DNA from 3 places in the Pantoea sp. UBA4549 genome. Region 2 is predicted to be linked to each of the others. Evidence: predicted binding sites of a transcription regulator. Region 2 holds the regulator's gene; each other region holds the start of a gene.
What was found. Region 2 encodes LexA, which represses DNA repair genes until DNA is damaged. Its sites were predicted from a motif close to TNCTGTATGTACATACAGNA; they were not measured.
Positions count from the first base shown of each region.

Region 1: uvrB (excinuclease ABC subunit UvrB) is a predicted target of LexA. The motif match lies at 3,844-3,863, and genes of this name have one in related genera.
Region 3: dinB (DNA polymerase IV) is a predicted target of LexA. The motif match lies at 5,455-5,474, and genes of this name have one in related genera.

Region 1 is NZ_DGLH01000006.1:250,876-258,771, reverse strand. Features, by position in the region: gene moaA (GTP 3',8-cyclase MoaA) at 1-88, opposite strand, end outside; molybdenum cofactor riboswitch at 77-212, opposite strand; gene B3041_RS04605 (gluconeogenesis factor YvcK family protein) at 406-1,308, shown strand; gene uvrB (excinuclease ABC subunit UvrB) at 1,743-3,764, opposite strand; gene B3041_RS04595 (ABC transporter ATP-binding protein) at 4,665-5,381, shown strand; gene bioD (dethiobiotin synthase) at 5,406-6,074, opposite strand; gene bioC (malonyl-ACP O-methyltransferase BioC) at 6,071-6,826, opposite strand; gene bioF (8-amino-7-oxononanoate synthase) at 6,810-7,896, opposite strand, start outside.
Region 2 is NZ_DGLH01000001.1:1,916-9,811, forward strand. Features, by position in the region: gene psiE (phosphate-starvation-inducible protein PsiE) at 144-554, shown strand; gene ubiC (chorismate lyase) at 644-1,159, shown strand; gene ubiA (4-hydroxybenzoate octaprenyltransferase) at 1,164-2,048, shown strand; gene plsB (glycerol-3-phosphate 1-O-acyltransferase PlsB) at 2,088-4,511, opposite strand; gene B3041_RS00030 (diacylglycerol kinase) at 4,639-5,007, shown strand; gene lexA (transcriptional repressor LexA) at 5,113-5,727, shown strand; gene dinF (MATE family efflux transporter DinF) at 5,857-7,179, shown strand; gene B3041_RS00045 (CsbD family protein) at 7,325-7,537, shown strand; gene zur (zinc uptake transcriptional repressor Zur) at 7,590-7,896, opposite strand, start outside.
Region 3 is NZ_DGLH01000010.1:22,389-30,284, forward strand. Features, by position in the region: gene ompC (porin OmpC) at 1-220, shown strand, start outside; gene crl (sigma factor-binding protein Crl) at 293-694, opposite strand; gene frsA (esterase FrsA) at 805-2,052, opposite strand; gene gpt (xanthine phosphoribosyltransferase) at 2,174-2,632, opposite strand; gene pepD (beta-Ala-His dipeptidase) at 2,886-4,346, shown strand; gene dinB (DNA polymerase IV) at 4,387-5,442, opposite strand; gene dpaA (peptidoglycan meso-diaminopimelic acid protein amidase) at 5,688-6,431, shown strand; gene B3041_RS11155 (class II glutamine amidotransferase) at 6,402-7,169, opposite strand; gene lpcA (D-sedoheptulose 7-phosphate isomerase) at 7,217-7,795, opposite strand.

The DNA of each region.
Region 1 (7,896 bases), on a different contig from region 2:
AGTAAGTACAACGGAAATTACATACATCCGTGATCGACAGGCGCAAATAATAGAAGCTACGCGCCCAGGCATCTGTAAATTGTGGCACCTTAACACCTTTCCAAAGTCGGGAGATGCAGGCATTTCTTTCTGCACCCTGGCAGCATTACGCTGCGGCCAGGCGGCCCTATCATTTGACTTAGGCGCGCAAGGCTTAAGAGTTTGTTGTCATTGAGGACAACGCGGTCTCTGGATGGTAGCGTGCTTTGCGTCAGTCAGCCAGTCACTGCGTGCGTTGTATAATATGATATATAGCGATTTTTAACGGCATTATCGCAGCAGAATAGGCTAAACTGCGCCACATGACGCTGCCTTCCGGCAGCAGAAATCAGCTTTTTGAGCGCAGTAAATCAGGTAAGGAGCAGCATGAATCGAACGCTGGCAGATTTGGATCGCGTGGTGGCACTGGGCGGCGGGCACGGCCTGGGCCGCGTGATGTCAGCGCTGGCACCGCTGGGTTCGCGTCTCACTGGTATTGTGACCACCACGGATAATGGCGGCTCTACCGGACGTATCCGCCGTTCAGAAGGCGGTATCGCCTGGGGAGACATGCGCAACTGTCTTAATCAGCTGATTACCGAACCGAGCGTGGCTTCCGCGATGTTTGAATATCGCTTTGCCGGTAACGGCGAGCTGGCGGGGCATAATCTGGGTAACCTGATTCTGAAAGCGCTGGACCATCTCAGCGTGCGCCCGCTGGAAGCGATTAACATTATCCGCAATCTGCTCAAGGTTGATGCGTTTCTTATCCCGATGTCGGAGCAGCCAGTGGATCTGGTGGCACAGGATGCAGAAGGCAATATGGTTTATGGCGAAACTGCGATTGATGAGATGCGGCAGGCCCCTCAGACGCTGATGCTGCATCCGGCCGTTAATCCCACCCGCGAAGCGCTGGACGCCGTGGCAGAAGCCGATCTGATCCTGATTGGTCCGGGCAGTTTTTACACCAGCCTGATGCCGATTTTGCTGATGGAAGAGATGGCGCGCGCGCTACGTCGTACGCCTGCCACCATGGTCTTTATTGGCAACCTTGGACGCGAGCTCAGCCCGGCGGCAGCCCGCCTTAGCGTGGCAGATAAGCTGGCCATTATGGAACAGGCGATTGGTAAACGGGTCATTGATGCCGTGGTCATCAGCCCGACCGCCGACACGCAGGGTCTGGCACAGCGCGTTATTGTACAGGAGCCGCTGGAGGCCGAGGATATCCGTTACCGTCACGATCGGCAGCTGCTGCGTCTGGCGCTGGAGCACGCCATTCAGGCGCTGTAAGCGCGCCATTCAGGCGCTGTAAGCGCGCCAGGGCCGCATGAATGCGGCCCCTACGGGAGATTCGCGCAGGCGTGCCATTCATGGTGCCCTGATCATGTATAAAACCCGCGGAATTTACGCAGGGGCGCCATTCATGGCGCCCTGATCACGTATAAATACGATGGTGCCTGGATTCGCCAGGGCCGCATGAATGCGGCCCCTACGGGAGATTTGCGCAGGGGCGCCATTCATGGTGCCCTGATCACGTATAAAACCCGCGGAATTTACGCAGGGGCGCCATTAATGGCGCCCTGGCTGCGTATAAATACGGTGGTGCCTGGATTCGCCAGGGCCGCATGAATGCGGTCCCTACGGAATGCGGTCCCTGCGGAATGCGGTCCCTGCGGAGTGCGGCCCCTGCGCAATGCGGCACCGGTAAGGCTCTGCTGTGCCGGTCAGGAAGCGGCGATAAACAGTTCGCGCAGTTCGTGCAGACGGTCGCGCAGGCTGGCGGCTTCTTCAAATTCCAGGTTTTGCGCATGCTGCTGCATCTGCGCTTCCAGTTCGTGAATTTTCTTCTGCATCGCCTGTGGCGTAAGCGCCAGGTAATCGGCATCATTCTCTGCCGCCGTGCGCGTGGCCGTTTTACCCTTGCCGCGGGTTTTCACCACGTTTTTGCCCAGCTCAAGAATATCCGTGATCTTTTTATTCAGCCCCTGCGGCACAATGCCGTGCTCAGTGTTGTAGCGCTCCTGCTTCTCACGGCGGCGCTCAGTCTCTTCAATTGCGCGCGCCATAGAGGGCGTGATCTTATCAGCATAAAGAATCGCTTTACCGTTCACGTTACGTGCAGCACGGCCAATCGTCTGGATCAGTGAACGCTCTGAGCGCAGGAAGCCCTCTTTATCGGCGTCCAGAATCGCTACCAGAGAAACCTCCGGCATATCGAGTCCTTCACGCAGCAGGTTGATCCCTACCAGCACGTCAAATTCACCCAGGCGCAGGTCGCGAATAATCTCCATGCGCTCAACGGTGTCGATATCAGAGTGCAGATAGCGCACCTTCTCACCGTGCTCTTCAAGGTATTCGGTGAGATCTTCGGCCATACGCTTTGTCAGCGTCGTTACCAGCACGCGCTCGTTAATCTCTACGCGCTTACGGATCTCAGACAGCAGGTCATCCACCTGTGTACCCACCGGGCGCACCTCAAGGATCGGATCGAGCAGGCCTGTCGGACGCACCACCTGATCGATCACTTCCGTGCCCGATTTTTCCAGCTCATATTTACCCGGCGTGGCTGACACATAAATGGTCTGCGGGGCCAGCGCCTCAAACTCCTCAAACCGAAGCGGACGGTTATCCAGCGCGGAAGGCAGACGGAAACCGTACTCCACCAGCGTCTCTTTACGCGCGCGGTCGCCACGATACATGCCGCCGATCTGCGGAATGGTCACGTGCGACTCATCCACCACCAGCAGACCGTCGGCAGGCAGATAGTCAAACAGGGTCGGCGGCGCTTCACCCGGCCCGCGCCCCGAGAGATAACGGGAATAGTTTTCGATCCCCGAGCAGTAACCCAGCTCATTCATCATCTCCAGGTCAAACTGGGTGCGCTGCGTAATACGCTGCTCTTCCAGCAGCTTGTTGTTTTCCAGCAGCACTTTGCGGCGCAGGGCCAGCTCATCTTTGATCTCTTCCATCGCCTGCAGGATACGTTCACGCGGCGTAACGTAGTGCGTTTTGGGATAGATAGTAAAACGCGGGATCACTGACTCAATTTGCCCGGTAAGCGGATCAAACAGTGACAGCCGCTCGACCTCTTCATCAAACAGCTCCACCCGCAGAGCGATATCATCAGATTCCGCCGGGAAGATATCGATCACCTCCCCGCGCACGCGGAACGTACCGCGCTGAAACGCCTGATCGTTACGCGCATACTGCAGCTCAGCCAGACGCCGTAAAATACTGCGCTGATCGATGATCATGCCGCGCGTCAGGTGCAGCATCATTTTCAGATAGAGATCGGGATCGCCAAGACCATAAATCGCTGAGACCGACGCCACCACAATCACATCACGCCGTTCCAGCATCGCTTTGGTAGCAGAGAGACGCATCTGCTCAATGTGCTCGTTCACCGCCGCATCTTTTTCGATAAAGGTGTCAGAACTCGGCACATAGGCTTCAGGCTGATAGTAGTCATAGTAAGAAACAAAGAATTCCACGGCGTTATCCGGAAAAAACTCTTTCATCTCCCCATAGAGCTGCGCCGCCAGCGTTTTATTGGGCGCCAGAACCATCGTCGGCCGGTTGAGGTCGGCAATCACGTTGGCAACGGTAAAGGTTTTGCCCGAACCCGTTACGCCGAGCAGGGTCTGATGCGCAAGGCCATCTTCCAGCCCCTCCTCCAGACGGCGGATCGCTTCAGGCTGATCGCCTGAAGGCTTAAAGGCGGAGTTAAGTTTAAAGGCTTTGCTCATGATTTCAGAATTCCTGCTGAAGAAAAGGGCTGGCAGGCTGATAATTCTACTCTGCTATGGCGATTTTGCCAGAAAAAAACACTGGATATATTTACAGATAAACGCCACGATGTACCTTCAGCCTGTGGCATCGCTTCAGAGGCATTAAAGCGGCCGCTGGCTAAAATATGTCGCGCAAGGTTATCCCCAGGCGAGCCGGGCTTTTAACAATTGTCAAGAGAACGTCATCAAAATGCAGCGATAAACTTCAGCGGACATTTTGCAGGCTTGCTTTTAAACAACATACTGAATTTATTGAATATACCTCAAAAGCCCAGTTTCGCAGCATAATGTATCCAGGCCGCGTATTTCCTCGCTTGCGCCCGGTTTTCAGTCGCTAATACACAAGGTTATCCACAGGAATGGTGGATAAGTGAAGCCAGCCCCACGCCCGCAGGCTGTGTATAAAAAATCCCGGCCCGTTCTGCGCTAACAAAAAAATTTTTTTTATGATTATTTTTCCAGCAAGGGCGGCGGGATTAACTATTCTTTTTTGATTCCACAGTGCCGCTACGCCTGGGCCGCGCTGTTTTCCTGCCTTATGCCACTGCTTTATTAATGAACAGATGCACCAGAAAAGTTTAGTAATCAGCACTGTCAAAGTGCAGTGGCTTAATCACCTGCTTTCACAGTTAAGTTTTTCTGATGTTTAAGGCACCGTTGCAGGTATTTGTTAACGCCACACATGCGGAATGATCGATCTGGCCCGCTGCTTGCATCTCTCCTGTTGCGGCAGAACATGCAGGTTTAACAGGGACCCCCTGATGTCTGATACCACCGCGTCACGTTTAATCTGTTACTGCATGCCAGACGACACAGAGCGGGTGCATTCAGGCTAATTATCTGTAAGGAGAAGATCAGATGCTGAGTTTACGTTCGGTGAATCAGTTTTATGGCCAGAACCAGATGCTGTGGGATGTCGATCTTGATCTGCCTCCGGGATCCTGCACCGGCGTGCTGGGCAGTCCGGGAATGGGGAAAACCACGCTGGTCAACTGCATTATGGGCCATCTGCCGGTTAACAGCGGCTCTATCTGCTGGCAGGAAGCGGGTTATCCACCGGAGGATCTGCTGCTGCAGCCCGCTATGCAGCGGGCGCGGATGGGCATCGGGTATGTGCCGCAAAAGCGCCATATCTTTACGCAGATGAGCGTTGAGGACAATCTGCTGATTGCCCTGCTGGCGGCTGAGGATGAGCGCAATCGCGCTATTCCGGAGAGTGTGTTTGACCTGTTTCCTGCGCTCTATACCCTGCGCCATCAGCGCAGCGGCGATCTGCCGGTCAATCTGCAGCAGCAGCTGGCACTGGCACGTGCACTGGTGCTGAAACCGCGCCTGCTGATCCTCGATGAACCCACCGGTACGATGTCGCCCTGGCTGGAAGAGGAGACGGGCAACCTGATCCGGCGACTCAACCGGGAATATGGGCTGACTATCCTGCTGCTGGAACAGCACGTCTCCTTTATACGCCGCGTAGCCGACTACTTTCTGCTGCTGCATCGCGGGCGCAATGTGGCGCAGGGCCGCGTCGCGCAGCTGGATGATCTCACCGTTAGCAAATGGTTAGCGCCTGCCTGATGCCGTTTACACAAGGATTGCCGCTCACGGCAGCGTCAGATAGTGTCCGCACGTGGCCTGCTCCGCCGCCGACGCCAGCCAGGGGATTTCGCCCAGAAATGGCGCCCCGATGCGCTGGCGCAGCGAGGCGATATATTCGTGATGGCGTTTGCCCGGCGGCTGAATATCATTTGCGATCCAGCCTGCCAGCGGCACGCCGCTCGCCTTTATCGCCGCAGCGGTCAGCATGGCGTGATTAATACAGCCCAGCTTTACGCCCACCACCAGTATCACCGGCAGCTGCTCTGCGATAACCCAGTCTGCATATGTCTGTGTCTCAGAGAGCGGTGTGAACCAGCCGCCCGCGCCCTCAACCAGCAGCCATTCCGCCTGCGTTTCCAGCGCGCGCAGGCCCGCTGAGAGCTGTGCAAAGTCGATCGGCCTGCCCTCTTCTGCGCTTACGATATGCGGCGAGGTCGGCTCCATGAATGCCAGCGGGTTAACCTGCTCATAGCGCAGCGGCACGCTGCTGTAGCGCTGCAGCGCCAGCGCATCGCTGTTGCGCACGCCTTCCGCCGTCATTTCACAGCCTGAGGCGACCGGTTTGTAACCTGCGGTACGCAGCCCGGCAGCGCTGGCCGCCTGCAGCAGCGCCCCGCTGGCAACTGTTTTTCCCACTTCGGTATCCGTTCCGGTGATAAACCAGCGTTTCATTTTTGCAACACTCCATACATCAGGTGATAAGTAAGACGATAGCCCTGTTCATCCTGCGGCCAGTGCCGCTCAAGCTGCGCCAGCTGCTGGCGCGTCAGCACACTGTTGCTGCGCCCGTCGTGCAGATGCGTGGCACCAATTCCCTTCAGCGAACGCATCGCGCTCAGCGCATCAGGAAAGTGCAGCGTAATGATCTGCTGCGTGCTGCGCAGCGGCTGCGCGCGCGCGGCTGCGACAATATCACCGGCCTGAAGAAAGCGATTGGCGTGACGGCGCGAATCTATCGCTGCCCATGCGCTATCCACCTCCGGCAGCGATCCCGCCAGCAGCGTTGAAAAAAGCGCGGTGCCTCCGGGCCGCAGCACGCGACAAAATTGCTGCAGAGCCGTGCTCAGATTGCTGCTCCACTGCACCGCCAGGTTGCTCCAGACGCCATCCACGCTGCCTTCAGCCAGCGGCAGCTGGTCGATATCACCCTGCAGATAATCGTGCGCCGATCGCTGCGCGCGCGCGGCGGCCAGCATGGGTAAAGAGAGATCGAGCGCGGTCACCGTACGCCCGCGATCGCGCCAGTACCGGCTGTACCAGCCGGTGCCGCAGCCGGCATCCAGCAGGTGCGGCCCGAATCCGGCAGGCGCGCAGGCGAGCAGCGCATCGCCGCTCAGGCGCTGCAGCGCAGCGTGCTGCTCATAGTGCGGTGCAGCACGGCCAAACGCCTGTGCCACCGCCTGCTTGTTAACCTGCAGCGTCATACAGCGCCTCCAGCAGCGCGTCGATATCTTCCGGCTCATGCGCCGCCGTCAGGGTGATGCGCAGCCGTGCCGTACCGGGCGGCACGGTCGGCGGACGAATGGCGCTGACCCAGCACCCCGCCTGCGCCAGTCGCTGCGAAAGCGCCAGCGCAGCCGCGTTTTCACCGACAATCAGCGGCTGAATGGCATTCTCTGAGGCGGGCAGCACCCACGGCAGCTGCGCCGCGCCGGCGCGAAAGCGACGGATGTTTGCCTGCAGGCGTGCCCGCAGCGCATCGCCCTGCTGCACCTGCTGCAGCGCCGCCAGCAGCGCCCAGCACTGCGCTGGCGGCATGGCGGTGGAATAAATAAGGTGCCGCGAAAACTGCTCAACGTAGTCGGCGGTAGCCTCATCGCACAGCAGCGCCGCGCCGCTGACGCCAAAACCTTTGCCAAACGTCACCACCAGCAGCTCGGGTTTCACCTGCTGCTGCCAGCAGCTGCCGCGCCCCTGCTCACCGCTAATGCCAATGCCGTGAGCATCATCCACCAGCAGCCAGCTATCCGCAGCCCGGGTCGCCGCAGCAATCTCTGCCAGCGGTGCGCTGTCGCCATCCATGCTGAAAACACCTTCGGTGACCACCAGCGTGGCGCCCGCTCCCGGCTGCGCCAGCAGCTTTTGCAGACTTGCCGGCTGATTATGGGCAAAACGACGCAGCGTGGCCGGGCTGTGACTGGCAGCATCCAGCAGCGACGCGTGCGCCAGTTTGTCCGCCACGATGCGGTCCTGCTTCTGCGCCAGCAGATGAACAATCGCCTGGTTGGCGGCAAAGCCGGAGATAAACAGCAGCGCACGTGAATAGCCGAGCCAGCCTGCCAGCTGCTGCTCCAGCTCCGCATGATAGCGACTGTAGCCGGTCACATGACCCGACGCCCCCGCTCCTGCTCCCGCCTGCGCCGCGCCCTGCTGCCAGGCCGCAATCACCGCCGGATGCCGGCTCAGCCCGAGATAATCGTTGCCGGAAAAGTGACGATAGCGCTGTCCGTCCAGGGTGATTTCCCGCACGCTGTTCTGCTCAATACAGCGCCGG
Region 2 (7,896 bases):
GCTGAATCCCACTCACCGCAATGAGATATCCACGGCGTTTACGGCGCGCCCGGCAGAGAACGGCGCTCTTAACGTCATATTGTGATTCAGATCACATTGCAGCATGATGGTGCCCTTCTCGTTTGCGCACTAAGGACGCAGCAATGACAGATAAATCAGCCGCCGGTCAGCTCATCGCGACGGTGCTGCAGTGGGTACTTAATATCGGCCTGTTGATCCTGGCCGTGATCCTGGTTGTTTTTCTCGGCAAGGAGACGATTCATCTGGCTAACGTGCTGTTCAGCACCGGTGAGCAGGCGTCATCCTATCTGCTGATTGAAGGCATTGTGATCTACTTTCTCTACTTTGAATTTATCGCGCTGATTGTGAAATATTTCCAGTCGGGCTATCACTTTCCGCTGCGCTACTTTGTTTATATCGGCATCACCGCCATTATCCGGCTGATTATTGTTGACCATAAAAATCCGTTCGACACGCTCTGCTATTCGGCCGCAATTCTGATTCTGGTGGTCACACTATGGCTGGCAAACAGCAACCGGCTGAAGCGCGAATAAACGGTCATTATTCTCCCTGGCGTTCGCGGCCGTGCCAGCGGCCGCGCTCTGCGGTAAACTGAGGCAACTTTTTTGCCGGAGATCGCCTGATGTCGCACGATGCGCTGCGCCAGTTATATGCCCTGCAGTGGCTATCCGCCTCCATCCCGCTGCCAGCACCCTTGCTCGACTGGCTGCTGGAAGAAGATTCCATGACGCGCCGTTTTGAGCAGCACTGCGGGCAGGTTACCGTTGAACCTCTCCGTGAAGGCTTTGTCAGCGCAGCGGAAGTGGCAGCGGAAGCTGCTTTTCTGCCGGATGATACGCGCTTCTGGCTGCGCGAAATCGTGCTGTGCGGCGACGGTGAGCCGTGGCTGCTGGGGCGCACCGTGGTGCCGGAAAGTACGCTGCAGGGACCGGAGCAGATGCTGCAGCAGCTTGGCACACGTCCACTGGGGCGCTATCTTTTTGCCTCTTCCGCGCTGAGCCGTGACTTTATTCATCCCGGCCAGGCCGGCGATCTCTGGGGACGGCGTTCGCGTCTGCGCCTGTCGGACAAGCCCCTTCTGTTAACTGAACTTTTTTTACCGGCATCGCCGCTTTACCGCGCGCTGCAGCAAGGATGAAACCGTGCAAAAATCATTAACTGCAAGCAAATGGCAGGCTTACAGCCGCCTGATGCGCATCGACAAACCTATCGGCACGCTGCTGCTGATGTGGCCTACGCTCTGGGCGCTGTGGCTGGCTGGCATGGCGGTGCCGCCGCTTCCGGTGCTGATCGTATTTGTGCTCGGCGTGATTGTGATGCGCGCTGCGGGCTGCGTCATCAACGATTACGCCGATCGAAACGTGGATGGCCACGTCAAACGCACCGCTGGCCGGCCGCTGGCGAGCGGGGCGGTTTCAGAGAAAGAGGCAAAGCTGCTGTTTGCTGCTCTGGGCCTGCTGGCATTTATGCTGGTGCTGACCATGAATCGCATGACCATCCTGCTCTCTTTTGGCGGGCTGGCGCTGGCGTGGGTCTATCCCTTTATGAAGCGCTATACCCATCTGCCGCAGGTGGTGCTCGGCGCAGCTTTTGGCTGGGCGATTCCGATGGGGTGGGCCGCCGTAAGTGAGTCCTTACCTTTAGTCTGCTGGCTGGTGTTCTTCGCCAACATCTGCTGGACGGTGGCCTACGATACGCAGTACGCCATGGTGGATCGCGATGACGATCTGAAAATAGGCGTCAAATCCACGGCGATTCTGTTTGGTCGTTTTGACAAGCTGATTATTGGCCTGCTGCAGCTGGCTGCGCTGGGGCTGATGGCGCTGGTGGGAAGCATACTGAATCTGAACGGGGCCTTCTACTGGTCACTGCTGGCTGCCGGCGCGCTGTTTGTCTATCAGCAGAGCCTGATCGCCCGGCGCGAACGTGACGCCTGCTTTCAGGCGTTTCTGAACAATAACTACGTGGGGCTGGTGCTGTTTGCGGGTGTGCTGCTGAATACGCAGCCGTTTCTGGCGCTGTTCTGAACCGGCAGGGACGCATAAGAGCGTCCCTGCCTGCCTGCCTTACTCGTGTGCGACCGCACTTTCAATTGTCAGACGCACATCGCTGGTGACCAGCTCCGCCAGCATCTGCCACATCACGTGCGTGCGCTCCGCATCGGCATCACCGGAGTCGCTGATATAACGCTCATCGCGCAGCGTCAGCACCAGCGTGGTAAACACCGCTTTATCAAAGAACTCCGGAGCATTGATACCGTGCAGCACTGACAGACGCTGCGCCAGCGTACGACTCTCTTTCTCCAGCGTGCCACGGTTAATCGTGGGTTTGGCGCTGAGAATGGCAAAGGTGATCGCAAAGCGCTGCAGCGTTTCACGAATACCGGCCGCCAGCAGCTGCAGCGTGCGGTAGCGCGCGGCGCTCAGCTTAATCTGCCCGTCCAGCTGCGTCACCAGACCCTGCCGCGCCATCTCCGCACACAGCGCATTAAGCAGCGCCGGCAGTTCAGCACTTTCCCAGCGCAGGAACAGCTCACTTTTCAGCATCGGATAGACCAGACTCACCTGACGCAGAAGCTCGGCTTCACTGATTTCGCGGTGCTGCTGCACAATCGCCGCAATCAGCGACGGCATCACCAGCATATGCTGAATGTTATTGCGGTAGTAGGTCATCAGCACGGCCTGCTCGCGCGGCAGAATAATAATATCGCCGATGCTGTCCTGCTCGGTTTCGAACTTGTTCATGCCCATCGCGTGATCCAGCAGCGCTTCGGCGCTCAGATCGGGCACCGTGGCTTCCGGTGAATAGGGCACGTTGCGCAGCAGCTGCGTGTAACACTCCAGCTGCTCCGTCAGCTGCTCACGCGTCAGTGAGCGCTGACGCGACGCCAGCAGCGCGGTCACACACAGGTTCATGGCGTTGGCCGCACCCGCTTCGTTAATACGTACCATCAGGCTGGCAGCGATATCGTTCACCGCTGGCGTCATCCACGCGGGGCGCTGCGGATCGATAGGGTCAATCGCCTCGCGCCACTCAGGAATATGCTTGTTCAGATAGTTAACCAGCGGCAGCGGTTCACCAAAGTTAACGTAGCCCTGACCAAGATTGCGCAACTTACGCAGGCCGCGCACCATCTGCACAAAGCCCTCTTTCTCTTTCGCCGCGCCGCGCAGCTCTTTGGCGTAAGTCCCCACTTCCATTACATGCTCATAGCCGATGTAAATCGGGACAAAGGTGATCGGGCGGCTGCCGCCGCGCAGCAGCGCCTGCAGCGTCATGGAGAGCGTGCCGGTTTTGGGATCGAGCAGGCGACCGGTGCGCGAGCGCCCGCCCTCAACAAAGTACTCAACCGAGTAGCCACGGCTGAACAGCTCGCCCAGATATTCGCGGAATACGGTGGAGTAGAGTTTATTGCCCTTGAAAGTACGGCGAATAAAGAAGGCCCCCAGCCGGCGGAAAATCGGTCCGGCTGGCCAGAAGTTGAGATTGATACCGGCAGCGATGTGCGGCGGCACCAGTCCCTGATGATAAAGCACGTAGGAGAGCAGCAGGTAATCCATATGGCTGCGGTGGCAGGGCACATAGACTATTTCATGGCCATCCTGCGCCAGCTGACGCACGCGCTCGCCGCCGTTTACGTTAATGCCCTGATAGAGCCGGCTCCAGAGCCAGCCCATGATGCGGTCGGTGACGCGGATCGCCTCGTACGAGAAGTCCGCCGCGATCTCTTCCATCATCTCAACGGCGTTTTGCTGCGCTTTTTCATGCGAAATCTTTTTGCTGCGCGCTTCATCCTCAACGGCTTTTTCAATCGCTTTCGACTGCAGCAGTTTGTTGAACAGATCCTGACGGGCAGGCAGGCTGGGTCCTACCGCAGCCAGACGCTGACGGGCAAAATGAATACGCGCCACGCGTGCCAGTTTCTGCGCAATCGACTTATCCGTGCCGTGTTCGGTCGCCATCTGGCGCAGCGAGACGGTAGAAGAGAAGCGGACAAAGCTGTCGCGGCCGTGCCAGAGAATGGCAAAAAACTTCTGCACGCCATTCAGTACGCGCAGATGCGGCGTGGGCTCACCCTGAATTTCACGGCCCGGTGCCCGGCCAAACATCACCGCCACCGGCAGCATCTGGACATCCAGCTGCGGATTATTACGGTGCAGATCCAGATAGTCGTGAAACAGTTTCACTGACTCCGGATTCGCCACGTAATAAGGGAAGACGCGCGGGCCGTCATGGATAAACACATGGCGCGGCAGCAGCGTACCGTCAATCTCCAGCGGCGCCAGCGGATCGGGCAGATCAAGCCGCAGACACTGATTGCGCAATGTAAGCAGGTCCGCCTTTGAATCATAAGGCAAAACATACATCACGGGACGGGTGGGATCGATACCGTGCTCCGAAACCGGATCGGTCGGTATGACCTTACTTTTTACCAAAATAGAGAGTGGTAAATTCAATAATTTGTAATAGAGTTTACGCCAACCTGACATAGACAACTTGAAGCCTCTTGTTAGCAAAGCGCGGCAAGCATACCAGAAAGTGCAGCGAAGATCTGTGGCTGTGCCATCGTACGCTGCGCACTCATTGACGCCAAAATTACTCAAGGGTTCCCTATCCATGGCAAATAACGTTACCGGCCTGCTGCGCATTATCAAAGCCGCAGGCTACTCCTGGCAGGGTATACGCGCAGCGTGGCAACATGAGGCGGCTTTTCGTCAGGAGGCGATCGCGGCGGCGATCGCGGTGGTCATCGCCTGCTGGCTGGATGTGGACGCGGTGACGCGCGTGCTGCTGATTGGCTCGGTGATGCTGGTGGTGGTGGTAGAGATCCTGAACAGCGCGATTGAAGCGGTGGTCGACAGAATTGGTCAGGAGCGTCACCCGCTGGCGGGGCGCGCCAAAGATATGGGCTCTGCCGCCGTGCTGCTGACCATTCTGCTTGCGCTGTTTGTCTGGATTTCGCTGCTCTGGCCGCACGCGCATTAAGGCCTGAAGTACCGATATATCGCTGATTTTTGCCGCAGCTGCGGTTTTCATTTCGCCAATACCTGTATATACTCACAGCGACTGTATAAACAACCAGGGGGCGGGATGAAAGCGTTAACCAGCAGGCAGCAGCAGGTCTATGACCTGATTCGCGACCATATTAATTCAACCGGCATGCCACCAACGCGTGCTGAAATTGCTTCACAGCTGGGCTTCCGCTCACCCAATGCGGCTGAAGAGCACCTGAAAGCGCTGGCGCGTAAAGGGGTCATTGAGATTGTCTCTGGCGCCTCACGCGGCATTCGCTTGCTGATGGAAGAAGAGACAAGCGGCGGATTGCCGTTAATCGGACGTGTGGCTGCCGGCGAGCCGCTGCTGGCTCAGGAGCACATCGAGACCCATTATCAGGTCGATGCTAACCTGTTTAAGCCGAGCGCTGATTTTCTGCTGCGCGTCAGCGGAATGTCGATGAAAGATATCGGGATTATGGATGGCGATCTGCTTGCCGTACATAAAACCCAGGATGTGCGTAACGGCCAGGTCGTGGTAGCGCGCATCGATGATGAAGTCACCGTAAAACGCTGGAAAAAGCAGGGTGCTATCGTGCATCTGCTGCCAGAAAACAGCGATTTTCAGCCTATCGAAGTGGATACGCGCCAGCAGTCACTGACCGTTGAAGGTCTGGCTGTGGGTATTGTCCGCACCGGTGAATGGCTGTAATACCTGGTTAGTCCCCCTGCTGCGGTCTGTGCCTGCACAGACCGCAGTCTGCTATATTACCCCTCTGCTTCCAACCGTGACGCCGTGCAGCTGCATGAAGCGCGTTGCCCGCATTAACAGGACTGGCTGATGCCGCTGTTTACCTCTTCTGACCGCACGCTCTGGCGGCTGGCGCTGCCAATGATCCTCTCTAACATCAGCGTACCGCTGCTGGGCATTGTGGATACGGCTATCATTGGTCACCTCGACAGCCCGGTTTATCTCGGCGGCGTGGCCGTGGGCGCAACCGCCACCAGCTTTGTCTTTATGCTGCTGCTGTTTCTGCGCATGAGCACCACCGGTCTGACGGCACAGGCATTTGGCGCCCGGGATACACCTGCGCTGGCGCGTGCGCTGATCCAGCCGATGCTGATTGCGCTGACAGCAGGCGTGCTGTTCATTGCATTACGTACCCCGGTCAGCGAGCTGGCGGCCGCGCTGATGGGCGGCAGCGAGGCGGTGCAGCAGCAGGCGCAAACCTTTATCGCTATCCGCTGGCTCAGTGCGCCTGCCACACTGGCAAATCTGGTGATCCTGGGCTGGCTGCTTGGCGTACAGTATGCGCGTGCACCAATGGTGCTGCTCATCACCGGTAACGTTGTGAATATCCTGCTTGATTTGCTGTTTGTTCTGCAGTGGCACTGGGGCGTGGCGGGTGCCGCTGCGGCCACCGCCGTCGCGGATTATGTGACGCTGGCGGCAGGGCTGTGGATGGTGGCACGTGTGCTGGCGCTGCGCGGCATATCATTTTCACTGCTCAAAGCCAGCTGGCGCGGCGACACCGCGCGCCTGTTCCGTCTTAACCGCGACATCATGCTGCGTTCGCTGCTGCTGCAGCTCTGCTTTGCCTCGCTGACGCTGCTGGGCGCGCGGCTCGGCCCTGAGGTGGTCGCGGTCAATGCGGTATTACTGATGTTTCTGACCTTTACCGCCTATGCGCTGGATGGCTTTGCCTACGCGGTGGAAGCCTGCTCCGGTGAGGCCACCGGCGCAGGCGATCGCAGCCGGCTGCGGCTGATCTGGTATGCCGCCTGCCGGCAGGCGGGCATCGTGGCGCTGCTGTTTGCGGTGATTTACGCCGTCTGCGGCCCGGCAATTATCGCGCTGCTGACCTCTATTGAATCGCTGCGCGAAGCGGCCGACCGCTACCTTATCTGGCAGGTGATCCTGCCGCTGGCTGGCGTCTGGTGCTATCTGCTGGACGGTATGTTTATCGGGGCCACACGCGGCCGCGATATGCGCAACAGCATGCTGCTGGCGGCGCTGGGCTATGCACTGACGCTGCTGACGCTGCCGTGGCTCGGGAACCATGGCTTATGGCTGGCTATTACCGTATTCCTCGCGTTAAGAGGCATTACCCTGGGACTGATATGGCGCTATCACTGGCGGCGCGACAGCTGGTTCAGCGTGTAATGTCATCGGGTTAACCGGCAGCGCATAAAACTGGCGAATTGTGCTGCGACGGTTAACCTTAATAGGACAGATCGCAGGTCAGGCGGCGGTTCAGCCCCCGCTGTGGGGGCGTTCCGTCTGGCTCAGCAAACTGTGGAGACGCGTAATGAACAGAGATGAAGCAAGCGGCAGCTGGAAACAGTTCAAAGGAAAATGCAAAGAGCAGTGGGGCAAGCTGACTGATGATGACCTGAGCGTGATTGAAGGCAGGCGCGACCAGCTGATTGGCAAAATTCAGGAGCGCTATGGCTATGCGAGAGCAGAAGCGGAGCGCGAAGTGAACGAATGGGAAAGCCGGCACAACGATCGTCGCGACTAGCGCTACCCCGGTTCAGAACATACCCCCCGCTCGCAGGCCTTCAGGCGTGCACTCAGCCCTTTTTACCGCGTTTTTTACTCATGGCTTCATGATCGTGCGCGCAGCTGGCGTGCTGGGTACAGGCAGCAATTTCAGCGCAGTTTTCGCACAGGCCGTGCGCTTCAATCACCGTATGGCGCAGGCTGAAGTTCGCCTGGTCAGCCAGTCCCGCAATGATTTTTTCCACGCCGTGTGCCTGTTGTTCACTCACGGCGGCACAGCTGTCGCAGACCAGCATAACAGAACTGTGGGCCGGCTCATTAACGTGATGACAGACCACATAGCTGTTGTTGGACTCCACGCGGTGGATAAATCCCTGT
Region 3 (7,896 bases), on a different contig from region 2:
CCTGCGTCCGTCACTGGGCTATGTACAGACTAAAGGCAAGGATATTGAAGGCGTGGGTGATGAAGACCTGGTGAAATATGTTGATCTGGGCCTGACGTACTATTTCAATAAGAACATGTCGGCCATGGTGGATTACAAAATTAATCAGCTGGACGACAACAATAAGCTGGGGCTGAACAATGACGATGTGGTTGCCGTGGCGCTGACCTATCAGTTCTGATTATCCGCTACGGTATCAGCACCGCTATCCTCATTACGCAAGAGCCGGCACATGACCGGCTCTTTTTTTATATTATGCGCTCAGCTTCACCGGCTCTTCTTTAAAACCAGCTGCAGGACGCAGATCGAGCTTCTGCTCATGCAGCATCGCTTTCAGCCGCTCATGAAAATTACGCAGCGTACTCTCTACGCGCTCATTGTTTTCTTTACCTTTAATGGTTGTCACACTCCAGTCGCCCTCTTTATCAAACAGGCCGAAGTGATATTCGTAGGTAAAGTGATCGCTGTGCGCATCCAGTGTCATCCACCAGCCCCAGAACTCGCGGCTCTCCGGTGCAGGCTTTACGTTAACGCAGGCGGCCAGGCAGTCAAAAAAGAAACGCGTATCTTCGCATTTTCCTTCACGGATGTACGGCCCCAATTCGGTGAAGCGCTTAAGCAGGCGACTGCGGGGGTGACCACTCGGTAACGTCATGCTAATTCTCTCCCTCAAATAAACCGTAAAAAAAAGCAGCGCGCTGCACAAAAGGCGCAGCGCGTAGTATGCCGACATTAAGTTTTAGCAGAGGTTTTGCATTTTGCCAGTTACCGCTGCAACTGTTTGCTGAGCCAGTCACAGATCTGATTCAGCGCTTTTTCAAAACTGCGGAATACCGGTGATGCCGGAATAGCCAGCGTTTTACCCTGCGCGGATGAGCCGGCAATCAGGCGGGAATCCTCCTCCGGACTGAAAAGATCGTCCGGCCAGTAAGCGGCCAGCATTGGCACCGGCGTACGGCGTCCCAGCAGCCCCTGCACCTTCAGCGAATAGCGATTCAGCTCAATGCGCAGGTTGCTGTCGGACGTGGAGGCCATCCCCAGGCGGCTCGCCAGCATATCCATATACATGTCCGGCAGCTGCTGCTGACGCGCCGCGTCAACAAACACGCCGTGCACCATCGCGCCCAGCGTTGCCACGGCACGAATACGCGGTACCTCAAGCCAGGCGAGTCGGGTCGCGATATTGGCACCAAAGCGATAGCCGAACAGCGCCACGCGGGTGTGATCGATCCACGGCACGTTACTGAGCTCGCGCAGAACCTGCTGATGCAGATGGCTGGTGTCCTGGTTCAGTGTCCATTTACTGCTGTAGCCAACAGAGGGCATGTCCAGCGTCAGCATAGCGATACCGCGCGGGGCCAGATAGTCATGAAACAGACGATAGTGATCGCTTTGCAGCGAATCGAGCCCCCCGCACAGCATCACCGTGGGATAGGGTGCACTGGCCTGCGCCGGCATATGCAGAAACCCGGTAACCGGACTGCCACCACTGACGGGAAACGTCAGTGATTTCAGCTCGCCCGGCAGCCGCCGGGTCGCCTCTTCATAAGCACGGTTCGCCAGCACCTGCGCCTGATCGGCCAGCTCGTCGCCTTTAATATAGGGATAGGCCGCCAGGCTATAGAGGTTTGCCGCGTGCAGCCACTGCTGGCCCGCCTCATCATGCTGCTCGCTCTGCATCGCCTGCTGCTGCCAGAGCGCCGCCTGTTTTGACCACTCAAAATTCCAGTTGCCGCCGCGATAGCCAATCACCGTGTCCAGCAGCGCGTCATCGGTGTGTTCAAAGCGGCTGACAGCGATGCGCGCCAGGACTTCGCTGATCTCCTGCGGGGAGAGGCCGCGCCATGTCCAGAGCAGTTTGTTCAGCATACGATACCAGCCGCGCTGAGTATCCCCCTCCAGCGCGTTATGCACCTGGGCAGTAGCGTGATGCTGACGGCGTACCAGTGAGGAGGTTTCGGGATGTTTAAAACGCGGCTTGAACAGCTCTTCGCTAAGATTTTTTTCGGCCATCTGATGGTTTCTCCTGCGGCAGTCGCATAGATGGCTATGAGTTTACTTCACCCGCCCCCGCTGCGCGAGGCGCGAATAGCACAACGCCCGGCTTAACCGGGCGTTGTTTGCGTTGCATCAATCAGCTTTTGACGATGGGCGGAATATAGACCACGCCCATATCCCACGGCTGTTCAATCCAGGTGTTCTGCGGAATATCCACAATATAGTCATCCACCAGCGCGCGGCCGGCAGGCTTGGCGAAGATAGTGCAGAAACGCGCTTTTGGATACATATCACGGATCGCCTGCGCGGTGCCGCCGGTGTCGACCAGGTCGTCAATAACGATAAAGCCTTCACCGTCGCCTTCGGCGCGCTTCAGCACTTTCATTTCGCGCTGGTGATCGTGATCGTAACTGGAGATGCAGACGGTATCGACGTAGCGAATACCCAGCTCACGCGCCAGCAGTGATGCCGGAACCAGACCACCGCGGCTTACCGCGATGATACCTTTCCACTGTTCCACAGGAAGCAGGCGCTGGGCCAGTTTACGGGCATGAATCTGCAGCATGTCCCAGGTTACGACGTATTTTTCGCTCATAAAAGGAATCCCAACCACCAAAAGTGGCTTAAAAATATGCAAGGGGGAAAAGGTTGCGCGAGATTATAAGGATCTGGCGCGTTAAAAACCAGCATCGGAGAGACTGGTTGCAGGTTTTTAGCGCGCCTGATGACGCGCCTGCGAATAAAGGGTGATATTCTCTGACTCATCACGTCAGATGAGCTGACGGCGATCTTTAACCGAAAACTGCGTGCGAGCGGCCTGTCCGCCACGCTGATACAGGAGACGCGTTGTGTCTGAATTGTCTCAACTCTCCCCGCAGCCGCTGTGGGATATCTTCGCCAAAATCTGCTCTATTCCACACCCTTCTTATCATGAAGAGGCGCTGGCTGAATATGTGGTCAGCTGGGCCAAAGAGCAGAATTTCTGGGTCGAGCGCGATCGGGTCGGCAATATTTTGATCCGTAAACCTGCCACGCCAGGCATGGAAAACCGCACGCCGGTTGCGCTGCAGGCGCACCTGGATATGGTGCCGCAAAAAAATAACGATACCGCTCACGATTTCACTAAAGATCCGATTCAGCCATGGGTTGACGGTGAGTGGGTGAAAGCGCGCGGCACCACGCTGGGTGCAGATAACGGCATCGGCATGGCGTCAGCGCTGGCGGTACTGGCTGACAACAGCCTGACGCACGGCCCGCTGGAAGTGCTGCTGACCATGACCGAAGAGTCGGGCATGGATGGCGCGTTTGGCCTGCAGCCGGACTGGCTGCAGGCGGAAATCCTGATCAACACCGACTCTGAAGAAGAGGGTGAGATCTACATGGGCTGCGCGGGTGGCATCGACTTCATTACCACGCTGCCGCTGAGCCGTGAAGCGGTTCCGGCCGGCTTTGAAACGCTGAAGCTGACGCTCAAAGGATTGAAAGGCGGCCATTCCGGCGCGGATATCCATCTGGGTCTCGGCAACGCGAACAAGCTGCTGGCGCGTTTTCTCGCCGCCCATGCCCGCGAGCTGGATCTGCGTCTGATCGACTTTACCGGCGGCACGCTGCGTAACGCCATCCCGCGTGAAGCCTTTGCCACGCTGGCCGTGGAAAGCCACAAAGTGGATGCGCTGAAATCTGCGGCGCTGCACTTCCAGGCCGTGCTGCTCAATGAACTCGGCAGCAAGGAAAAGCATATCGTGCTGCAGACTGAGCCGGTGGCGCAGCAGGCGGAGGCGCTGAGCGCTGAGTGCCGCGATCGCTTTATCAACCTGCTGAACAGTACCCCTAACGGCGTGATCCGTAATTCAGACGTGGCGAAAGGCGTGGTGGAAACCTCGCTGAACGTTGGCGTGGTCAGCATGGATCAGGCTAACGCTGAAATCATCTGCCTGATTCGCTCGCTGATCGATACGGGCAGGGAGTGGGTAGTAGAGACGCTGACCTCGCTGGGGGCGCTGGCGGGCGCGCAGACCGCACCGAAAGGCGGCTATCCGGGCTGGCAGCCCGACGCTGATTCGCCGGTAATGGCGCTGACGCGCACTACCTACGAAGCGCTGTTTGGCAAAACGCCAAACATTCAGGTGATCCATGCCGGTCTGGAGTGTGGCCTGTTCAAGAAACCGTATCCGCATATGGATATGGTCTCTATCGGACCCACCATTACCGGCCCGCACTCGCCGGATGAGCAGGTGCATATTGAAAGCGTTGGCCTTTACTGGAAGCTACTCACTGCGCTGCTGAACGCGATCCCGGCAAAAGCGTAATTTATGCCGCTCCCCTGCCCGCTACCGGGCGGGGGAGATTTCACAGCCCCAGCAGCAGCTGACGCTCAAGCTGCGGGTCCACCAGCGTAACGTGCAGTCCCACCAGCCTTACCCCGCGTTCTGCCCGACGCGCCTCCCAGACCTGACGCGCCACCGCTACCATATCCTCTTTATTCAGCACCGCCCAGACGTGCTCCTGCGTGGTTTGCTGGAAGTCGCTGAACTTGAATTTTACCCCCTGCCGGGCGATCTGTTTATCTGGCCGGATGGTACCCAGACGGCGATCCAGCTCCGCATAGAGATAGTCGATAATGGGCAAACACTGCTCCCAGTGGTGAATATCCTCCGGCAGCGTGCGCTCAACCCCCAGCGATTTCCGTTCGCGTTCGACGATCACTTCGCGGTCATCAACACCGTTGCTGCGTTCCCAGAGCGAGCGACCAAATTTACCAAAGCGTTTCAGCAGCAGCGACAGGTCGGCCTGCTGCACGTCAGCACAGGTACGCAGCCCCATCTCCTCCAGCTTTTTGGTCGCCACTTTGCCCACGCCCGGGATCTTACTGAGCGGCAGCTCATGCAGAAACGCCGGCACCGCCTGCGGGGTGATCACATACTGGCCGTCAGGCTTATTGAGGTCAGAGGCAATTTTTGCCAGAAATTTGATCGGCGCGATACCTGCCGATGCGGTCAGCCCGGTTTCACGCAGAATATCTGCGCGAATCGCCTGCGCCATCAGCGTGGCCGATCCCTGACAGTGCGGACTGCTGGTAACATCCAGATAGGCTTCATCCAGCGAAAGCGGTTCAATCAGCGGCGTGTAGCGGAGGAAGATTTCGCGGATCTGCCGCGAGGCCTCTTTGTAGGCGTCAAAGCGCCCTGGCAGCAGACGCAGGTGCGGACAGAGACGCAGCGCAGTCGAGGTCGGCATGGCGCTGCGCACGCCATATTTACGCGCCGGATAGTTAGCGGTGCTGATGACCCCGCGCTGAACGCGGTTGCCGCCAATGGCGATAGGGATATCCCGCAACGACGGATCGTCACGCATCTCAACCGCTGCGTAAAAGCAGTCCATATCGACATGAATGATTTTGCGCATACCCCCTCCGGACACTGGCTAAGTATACAGTAGCGAAGGCGTTGAGCAATCTCCGTCAGCACCGCGGCCGCGTTTAAAGGCGTTTCACTCCCCGGCACATCACAACTTTGCGCCATTTTCTTGCCCGCTATCTTGATTAAAAGCCAGACAATGTTAATGTTGCGCAGCGATAGCGGATATTTCCGATAATGCAACTGAGTGACGCCGCGCGTCTGAGTTTTTCTTCACTTCAAGGTATACACAGAATGGGCAGAATCGCATTGCTGTTCGCGATGATTCTTATGCCAGTCCTTAGCTGGGCAATCACACCTGAACCCGCACAACCGCTGGCTCCGGTAAGCAAAGAGTTAAAGAAACAACTGCTGGGTACGCCAGTATTTATCCAGATTTTCAAAGAAGAGCGCACGCTGGAACTCTATGGCAAAATCGGCAATGAATATCGCCTGCTGGACAGCTATCGCATCTGTAATTTTTCCGGCGGACTTGGTCCCAAACGCCGCCAGGGCGACTTCAAAAGTCCGGAAGGCTTTTACAACGTTAAGCTTAATCAGCTGAAACCCGACAGCCGCTTTTACCGCGCCATTAATACCGGTTTTCCTAACCAGTACGATCGCAGCAAGGGCTATAACGGCAACTATCTGATGATTCACGGTGACTGCGTTTCCGTGGGCTGCTACGCCATGACCAACGGTTCAATGGATGAGATTTTCAACTATGTTAATGCGGCCCTGCGTAACGGCCAGCAGGAGATGCAGCTGAATATCTATCCGTTCCGTATGACGGAAAGCAATATGCAGCGTCATCGCTACTCAAGCTATATCGATTTCTGGCGCGAACTGCAGCCGGGCTACGCCTATTTTGCGAAATATCACGTGCCGCCCGGCGTTAACGTCACGGCTACGGGTCAGTATGCGGTGAACAACACCCCGGTACTGTCCACACCGGACGCGGCCTCCAAATCATTCCTGGCGCTCACCCAGGCAAAATAGCGCCCACTCGCCTGGCGCTATCCGGTGCCAGGTTTCATTTCCGGTCAGCGGCTGCGTGGCGATAACCGTTACCACATCATGTGGCGTGGTCTGCTGCTGGAAATCGATCTCCACATCCTGATCCAGCAAACGCGCTTTCCCAAACGGCGCGCGCCGCGTGATCCAGTAAAGATTGGTGGAGCAGAACGCCATCAGATAGCGCCCATCTGACAACAGCATGTTAAATACGCCTTTTTCACGCAGCTCACCGGCAAGTTCAGCAATGTAGCGAAACACTGCGGGCCAGTTTCCTGGCGTCCGCGGATAGCGCGCCTGCAGCTGCGAGAGGATCCAGCAAAACGCCTTTTCACTGTCAGTCTCTCCCACCGGGCGAAAGTGGCCGCTGTCGAGCTGGCGATAGCCTTTAAGCTGTCCATTGTGCGCGTAAGTCCAGTTGCGGCCCCACAGCTCACGGGTAAAAGGATGGGTGTTCTCCAGGGAGACCTCGCCCCGGTTTGCCTGGCGGATATGCGCAACCACCGAGTGCGATTTGATCGGATACTCCTGCACCAGGCGGGCGACCGGCGAGTTTACGCTCGGCAGCGGATCTTTGAATGTGCGGCATCCTTTGCCTTCATAAAAGGCGATACCCCAGCCATCTTTATGCGGTCCGGTACCGCCGCCGCGCTGTACCAGCCCGGTAAAACTGAAGCAGATATCGGTAGGGACATTGGCGCTCATCCCGAGCAGTTCGCACATAGCTACCCCCTTCTCACCCCTCCCGGCATGCGGGAAGGCAGCGTGAATTACTTAACCATCTCTTTTTCAATCAGCAGCATCAGGATGTGGATCACTTTGATATGGATCTCCTGTATGCGATCGGCATAGCCGAAATGCGGTACCCGGATCTCAATATCCGCACTGCCTGCCATTTTGCCGCCATCTTTGCCGGTCAGGGTAATGACTTTCATTCCCTGCGCGCGCGCTGCCTCAATCGCTTTGATGATATTGGCGGAGTTGCCGGAAGTGGAGAGCCCCAGCAGCACATCGCCTTCGCGCCCTACCGCTTCCACGTAGCGTGAAAACACATGGTCATAGCCGAAATCGTTGCTGACGCAGGAGAGATGGCTGACATCAGAAATTGCAATGGCCGGATAGCCGGGACGGTTTTCGCGATAGCGGCCGGTCAGCTCTTCTGCAAAATGCATTGCGTCACAGTGTGATCCCCCGTTACCACAAGAGAGCACTTTTCCGCCCGCTTTGAAACTGTCCGCCAGCAGCACCGCTGCACGCTGAATGGCGTGGATATTGGCGTCGTCACTCAAAAACCGGGTCAGGGTGTCGGCAGCTTCGTTGAGTTCCGAGCGAATGATGTCCTGATACATAGGAGATGTCCTTTAGAGGAGAGGTTAACCCGGCAAGTTTAACGGAATGCCACAGGGGCGCAAAGCGCTGGCAGCAGGGAAAACGCCTCTCTCACTGCGCG